DNA from 2 places in the Luteibacter sp. GL_149 genome. Region 1 is predicted to be linked to the other one. Evidence: riboswitches for the same ligand, from Rfam matches in the RefSeq annotation. Region 1 holds a riboswitch; the other holds the start of a gene.
What was found. Region 1 has a riboswitch for thiamine pyrophosphate ahead of AC3IR3_RS10930 (TonB-dependent siderophore receptor). Riboswitches for the same ligand answer to the same signal wherever they lie in the genome.
Positions count from the first base shown of each region.

Region 2: another riboswitch for thiamine pyrophosphate. It lies ahead of thiC (phosphomethylpyrimidine synthase ThiC); the one in region 1 lies ahead of AC3IR3_RS10930 (TonB-dependent siderophore receptor).

Region 1 is NZ_CM174395.1:2,458,366-2,461,756, reverse strand. Features, by position in the region: gene AC3IR3_RS10930 (TonB-dependent siderophore receptor) at 1-2,161, opposite strand, end outside; TPP riboswitch at 2,214-2,309, opposite strand; gene AC3IR3_RS10925 (phosphotransferase enzyme family protein) at 2,328-3,391, opposite strand, start outside.
Region 2 is NZ_CM174395.1:4,059,637-4,063,027, forward strand. Features, by position in the region: gene thiC (phosphomethylpyrimidine synthase ThiC) at 1-1,672, opposite strand, end outside; TPP riboswitch at 1,739-1,829, opposite strand; gene AC3IR3_RS17925 (TetR/AcrR family transcriptional regulator) at 1,878-2,540, opposite strand; gene AC3IR3_RS17930 (hypothetical protein) at 2,637-2,969, shown strand; gene AC3IR3_RS17935 (protein-L-isoaspartate O-methyltransferase family protein) at 3,222-3,391, shown strand, end outside.

The DNA.
Region 1 (3,391 bases):
GGTCATAGGTAACCGACAACCGGGCGAGGCGAGGTGCGCCGGGGAACAGGTAGCGATCGCCGCCGGATGTCCCTGTGTCCCGCCAGTAGAATTGGTTGAAGACGTTGTCCACGTTCAGTCGCCACGTCAGAGCATGTCCGGCTATGTCCATGTCGTAGCGCAGCCCCGCGTCGAATACGTGATAGGCCGGAACACGCGCGAGACCATCCGCCGTCGCCGTATTCGCGCTGGCATAGCGCCAACCGCCAAGCAGGCTCAGCTGCGGGGCGAACGGCAGGCGATAGTTCGCATATACGGCCGTGCGCAGGCGGGGAACGTTGACGACCTGATGCCCCTCGAACGCGGGCGTGCCGGTGTCGTGCGCGCGCGCCTCGATCACGTTGACGCTGGCCGTCAGGCGAAGATTCGTACTGATCCTGCCGGCCGCATTCAACTCGATACCGGTATGTACTTCGTTACCGCGCTGCACGAAGGTGAATCCCGCGGCCGACGTGTCCGGCTGTGCGAACTGATACGACTGGGTAATGCGGTATACGGCGGCCTGAAGATCGAGCGCATCGCTCCATGTGTATTTGGCGCCGGCTTCGATCTGTCGCGAGAGCAGGGGCGGCAATGTCGTCCCGCCGTTGGACGTCCAGTACGGGGCGTCATTGCCGAGAGACAACCCCTTCGTATAGCTGACATAGGTGGTCAGCGGCGCGATCGGTTGCCAGATCAATGCGGCTTGCGGCAGGAATTTCTGGAAGCGGGTATCGCGTTGCGGTGCACCCGCGTCGTCGTAAGCACGTTCGTGAAGACGTACGAAGCGGCCGCCTGCCAGAATCTGCCACGCTTCGCCGAGGTGCACGCGATCGGTCGCGAACACGCTGCGCTGCCAGCTGTCGAGACGACGCGCGGATGGGCCGGGTTCGTTCGGCGATGGCGGAAAATAAGGTGGCTGCGCATCGGCGATGTTCGCGGTACCGACGTAGTCGTAAACATAGGGGCGATGATCCACCGTCCGATGGAAGGCGCTTATGCCCAGATTCAGTTCGTGACCGATTGCGCCGGTGTCGAACGAACCACTCAATACGCCGCGCAGTTCGTCGTTCTGTCGCGTATCGTCCGGGCTGCGGTAATCGTAGACATCGTAATCGCCGTTCGGGGCGAAGAAGTAACCGGGCGTAGCGCCCGTTGCGCACGACTCGGCGTAGAAGCAGCCATAGGCGAAGGCGACGTTGTCATCGATTTTCGTGCGACTGTGACCCGCCGAGATCTGCGCGTTCCACTGCTCGTTGAAACGGTAGTTCGCGCGAAGCGACGTATTGCTTGCCGCGATGCCGACGGGTTGCTGCCAGGGCTCGTAACCGAGCAAGCGCGTACGGGAGGCGTGCCGAGGAATGTCCGTGCCACCCAGTAACTGGTATCCCGATGCGGAGCGCTGGCCGCTGTGCTGGTAATCCGTGTCCAGCTCGATCGTCGTCTTCGATCCGATTTTCCAGTCGGCTGCCAGCGATACAAAGCTGCGGCGGCCATTCGCATGTTCGATGTACGAGTGCGTTTTCTCGTTTGCCGCGTTGACGCGCACGCCGAAGGTCGGGCTGAGCCACGCGCCCAGGTCCAGTGCTTCGTACGTCGACCCGTGCGAGTCGGTACCGGCGGTGACCGTGTGTACGGTCTCCGGCCGTTTGCTGACGTAGTTGATAAGGCCGCCGGGTGCGACGATGCCCGCTTCGATACCGCCAAGTCCCTTGAGCACTTCGACGCTCTGTTTGTCTTCGAGCGCGAGCGGTTGCTCGGCGGACATCATTGTTCCGTTGAAGCGGAAACCGGTCGCCAGATCCAGGGGGAAGCCGCGAATGGATACATCCTGGTAGTAGCCGATCGGCGCGTAGTTATCGCCGATCGCGGCATCGCTGCGGACCAGTTCGCTCAGGCTTCGCGGCTGCCGGTCGTCGATCTGATCGCGCGTCATGACCGTGATCGACGCGGGAACGTCGTGCAACGATACGCCGAACGAACCGAGCTGCGAATCGGTGGCGCGATAGCCATTGGCGACTTTCGCATTCACATCCACGGGAGCGAGCGTGGTGGTCTGTGGCGTAGCCGGCTCGTCGGTGGCATGCACGAGCGCCGTGGCAGACAGAAGAAGCAGGGTAGAGGTGGTGCGGAGATTGATCATGGTCGTCGTCGAGGTATACGGACGAAGCGACGGAGATCCGGTCACCGGGGGCGACCTGAATCTTTAAGCTCCCTACGCCGGTACTAACCGGATCAGGTTCTAAGGGACTATCTCAGCCCGGCAACGCCAGGCACCCCCGCTTCTAGAACGCGTATTGAACCACGAATCAGCCGGCCAGCGCGCGGACGGCCTGCAGCAGAGCCTGCCCCGGCGGTGTGTGGAACCAGGCGATATGGCCGAGGAGGAACGCCGTATAGGCCACGTCCGCGTCGGAAGAAGACGCGGTAATACCATGAAAATACTCGACTTCGGAGAGCGCGAAGTCGACGTGGACGATCGGCAGGATATCCGCGAGCAAGTGGATATCGCCGGCGTCCAGAGGCCGACGCCGGCGATAGCCTTCGATCAAGGCAAGAGCGATATCGATGTGCGCCGCATCGGGCTGTTCGAGCTGTAGCCATGCAATGGCATTGCGTTCGATGGCTGTCGCCAGATCGAACAGGGCGAAGGTTTCGGCCGCCAGCCCGAAGTCCAGTACAGCGGCGACAGACGCATCGCCCCGGTCGCCGCTCCAGAAGAGGTTCGAAACATGCCAGTCGCCATGCGTCCACAGTCGCGGTTCCCGTGCGATACGTGGCTGGGCACGACCATGCCATGGCGCCAGCGCACGTCGCAGGTCCGCGATCCAGTCGCGCTCATTCAGACAGGCGGCCAGACCCGGGCGATCGGGAAGCTGTGCCTGCAACGCGGCGATGGGATCGGGAGCCGCGATGAGGTCGCAGCGGGCGACAAGAATATGCGTATTGCGTTGCGGAGCAACATAATCCGTTGCGGCATCGTGCATGGCGGCCAGCATCCGGCCGGCAGTGAATGCATGGCCAACATTAGCCAGTGGCGACCATGAAAATACGTCCCTGTAGAGATCGATGCCGGTAGCGGCTTCATGCACTTCGTAAACCCAGACGTCGATAGCGACGACCGAGTTTCCATTGCGATCGCACATGACGCGAGGCACCGGAATACCCCTCGCTCGCTGATGCGCGATGAAGCGATGTTCTTCGCTCAGCGTGGCAACGGTCCGGACGCGGCGATGATGCCGCTTGACGAAGAGTGTCGCCGTTTCGGTGCGCACCAGACATGCCGCCGATAACGGGCGAGGGCTGTGCCACTCGATACCGTGGATCGCGCCAGACACGGCATAACCCCGAAGCAGGTCGTCGACTTCGCTGC
Region 2 (3,391 bases), 1.6 Mb from region 1:
CATGGAATTCGCGTGCCTTATCCGGATCGAGGCCCAGGTTGAACTGATCTTCCCAACGGAACTCGAAGCGGGCTTTGGACAGCGCGTTGTCCCGTACCTGTGCACCGGGGTGGCCTTTGGCCAGGTCCGCGGCATGGGCGGCGATTTTGTAAGCGATGATGCCGTCGCGAACATCCTGCTTGTTCGGCAGGCCAAGGTGTTCCTTCGGCGTGACGTAGCAGAGCATCGCCGTGCCGAACCAACCGATCATCGCCGCGCCGATCGCGCTGGTGATGTGGTCGTAGCCGGGAGCGATATCGGTCGTCAGCGGCCCGAGAGTGTAGAACGGCGCTTCGTGGCACTTCTCGAGCTGCCGGTCCATGTTCTCCTTGATGAGATGCATCGGGACATGCCCCGGCCCCTCGATCATCACCTGCACGTCGTGCTTCCATGCGATCTGCGTCAACTCGCCAAGCGTATCGAGTTCGCCGAACTGCGCGGCGTCGTTCGCGTCGGCAATGCAGCCGGGACGCAGGCCGTCGCCAAGACTGAAGGACACGTCGTATGCCTTCATGATCTCGCAGATGTCTTCGAAGTGCGTGTAGAGGAAGTTTTCGCGGTGATGCGCGAGGCACCACTTCGCCATGATCGAACCGCCGCGCGAAACGATGCCCGTGACGCGTTTTGCGGTCAGCGGCACGAAACGCAGGAGTACGCCGGCGTGGATCGTGAAGTAGTCGACGCCCTGTTCCGCCTGTTCGATAAGCGTGTCGCGGAAAATCTCCCAGGTGAGGTCTTCAGCCACGCCGTCGACTTTTTCCAGCGCCTGATAGATGGGCACTGTCCCGATCGGAACCGGCGAGTTGCGGATGATCCATTCGCGCGTTTCATGGATGTGCTTGCCGGTCGACAGATCCATGACGTTATCGGCACCCCAGCGGATCGACCACACCAGTTTTTCCACCTCCTCGGCGATACCCGAACTCACGGCGCTGTTGCCGATGTTCGCGTTGATCTTGGTAAGGAAGTTGCGGCCGATGATCATCGGCTCCGCTTCCGGGTGGTTGATGTTGGCGGGAATGATGGCGCGGCCGCGGGCGACTTCGTCGCGCACGAACTCGGGTGTAATCAGCTTCGGCAGCGCCGCACCGAAGGATTCGCCAGGGTGCTGGTTGCGCAGCGTACTGTCGCGCAACGCTTCGATGCGCTGGTTTTCACGGAGGGCGATGTATTCCATCTCCGGCGTGACGATGCCGCGCCGCGCATAGTGCATCTGCGTGACGTTGGCGCCAGCCTTCGCACGCAGGGGCGCGCGCAGACCGGTGAAACGGAAGGCCGCCAGCTTCGGATCGACGGCACGGGCGCGGCCGAATTCGGAGCTCAGGCCGTCAAGGCGCTCGACGTCGCCACGCTCGGCGATCCAGGCGGCACGCAGCGGGGGCAGGCCCACGGCCAGATCGACGGCGTAGTCCGGATCGGTATACGGACCGGACGTGTCGTAAACGGTGATCGGGGGATTTTCCTCGCCGCCGAACAGCGTCGGGGTCTGGGCCTGCACGATCTCGCGCAATGGCACACGTAGGTCCGGGCGGCTGCCCTGGACATGGATCTTGCGGGAGCCCGGCATCGGGCGGGTGACGGCTTCGGAGAGTTCCTGCGCGGCACGCGCGAGATCGGAAGGCATGGCATTCATCGGCTTGCGTCCTCTGGGGGGAGTAGACGAAGCGACGGCACCGCGCACGGCCTTACCGCTAGGGCGCGGGCCGTGGACGAAGCTCCCTACACCGGTGCTAACCGGATCAGGTTCGAAGGGACTCTCTCAGCCTTGGTAGGCACCCCCGCTTCAACGGCTATTCAAGCACGAAGCGGGGTGCGTAAGCGAGGGCCAAGGGAAACGCTTAAGCGCCGTCGCGAGGTGCGTATGCCCGCAGGAACATATCGACGGCGGCCATGGCGTTGGAGGTCACCTCATCGGCGAACTGAACCACGCAGTCCTCGCAACCGAACAGACGGCGCAGCACCAGATCGCCCTTCAAAAGGGAGAGGAACTGCGTGGTTGCGCGAGGAACGTCGGCGATCTCCAGTTGCCCGGCTTCGACGGCGCCCTGGATGAGCCGCTGCAATAGCGCATGCATGCGAGCCGGACCCTCTTCCCACAGCAGACGCCCGAAGCGCGGATTACCACCCTGCTGGCAGTCGGAAAGGATGGCGCGGAAGGTACCCACCGACTCGGAATTCGTCTCCATCGCGGAATGGCGGCGCGCGATGCTGGTGAGCGTGGCCCGGATGTCGGTGCCCGGCGGCGCGGAGAACAGATCGTCGGGCAGGCGATCCTGCACGTGCGAACGGATCACCTCGCGGAACAGGTTGTCCTTGTCGCCGAAGTGACTATAGACGGTGAGTTTCGAGACACTAGCTGCCGCGGCCACGGCATCCATGCTGGTACCGGCGAAGCCGCCCTGCGTGAAAAGCGCCTTGGCGGCTTCGAGAATGGCCGCGCGCTTCTCCATATCCTTTGGACGCCCCGGACCCTGGGTCTTCACTTTCGGGCTGGCGTTCATGGTCGCACCTTCACAAACAGGAAACATGGTTTTATTATACGCGTCGGTTTAGTTATTTCCATAACACCAGCCAAACAGCCTGGCGACCTATTTACTATGTCAAACACCACTTCGGAACTGACCTTGAGCCCGGCCTACCGCCAGTCGCAACGCGCGCTGTCGGCTTGGATCGAGCAGACCGGAGCGGGAGCCCGCCGCCATGCCTTCACAGCGCGGTCCAGCCTCAGCGGACTGGCCGCTTTCGAGCGCGGCCGCCTGGCAAGGTGGATAGCGTGGCTCTGTATCGCGGGCGAATCCCGCGGCGAGCCCTCGCTTATCGGTCGGTTGCGCCGCCTGGACGGTGCGCTGTACACAAGTGTTTACGAAGCGCTCGACCGGTTGCCTGGGGCAGTGACCGGCATAGCCGGACGGGTCCGGCTGAGTGCCTGATTACCTTATCATTGGTGGGGGCGTTCACGGGCCGCTTCCATAGGTCGGCGTTTCGTCCTACAACTCCGTTCAGGTGTCTGACGCACCAATCGGACCGCCCCATGAGTACGGGCATGACTTCCGTCAGGTTGCTCCGATGACTTCCGGCACTTCGTCGGGAGTGTTGCAGGCCGCAGCCTTATCTATAGGAACTCGTGCCCTAAGCGCTTATCCTTTCAGCCCTTTTTTCCGATTTCGCAAGGCACCGACATCATGGCGATGAATTTCGAGCAGGCACGGCAGAACATGGTGGAAAACCAGGTTCGTCCGTGGGAAGTACTGGATTTCCGCGTGCTCGACGCGCTGTCCCACGTGCGCCGCGAAGACTACGTGGCTGCCGGACATCGCAATATGGCGTTCGCGGACCTCACCCTTCCGCTGGG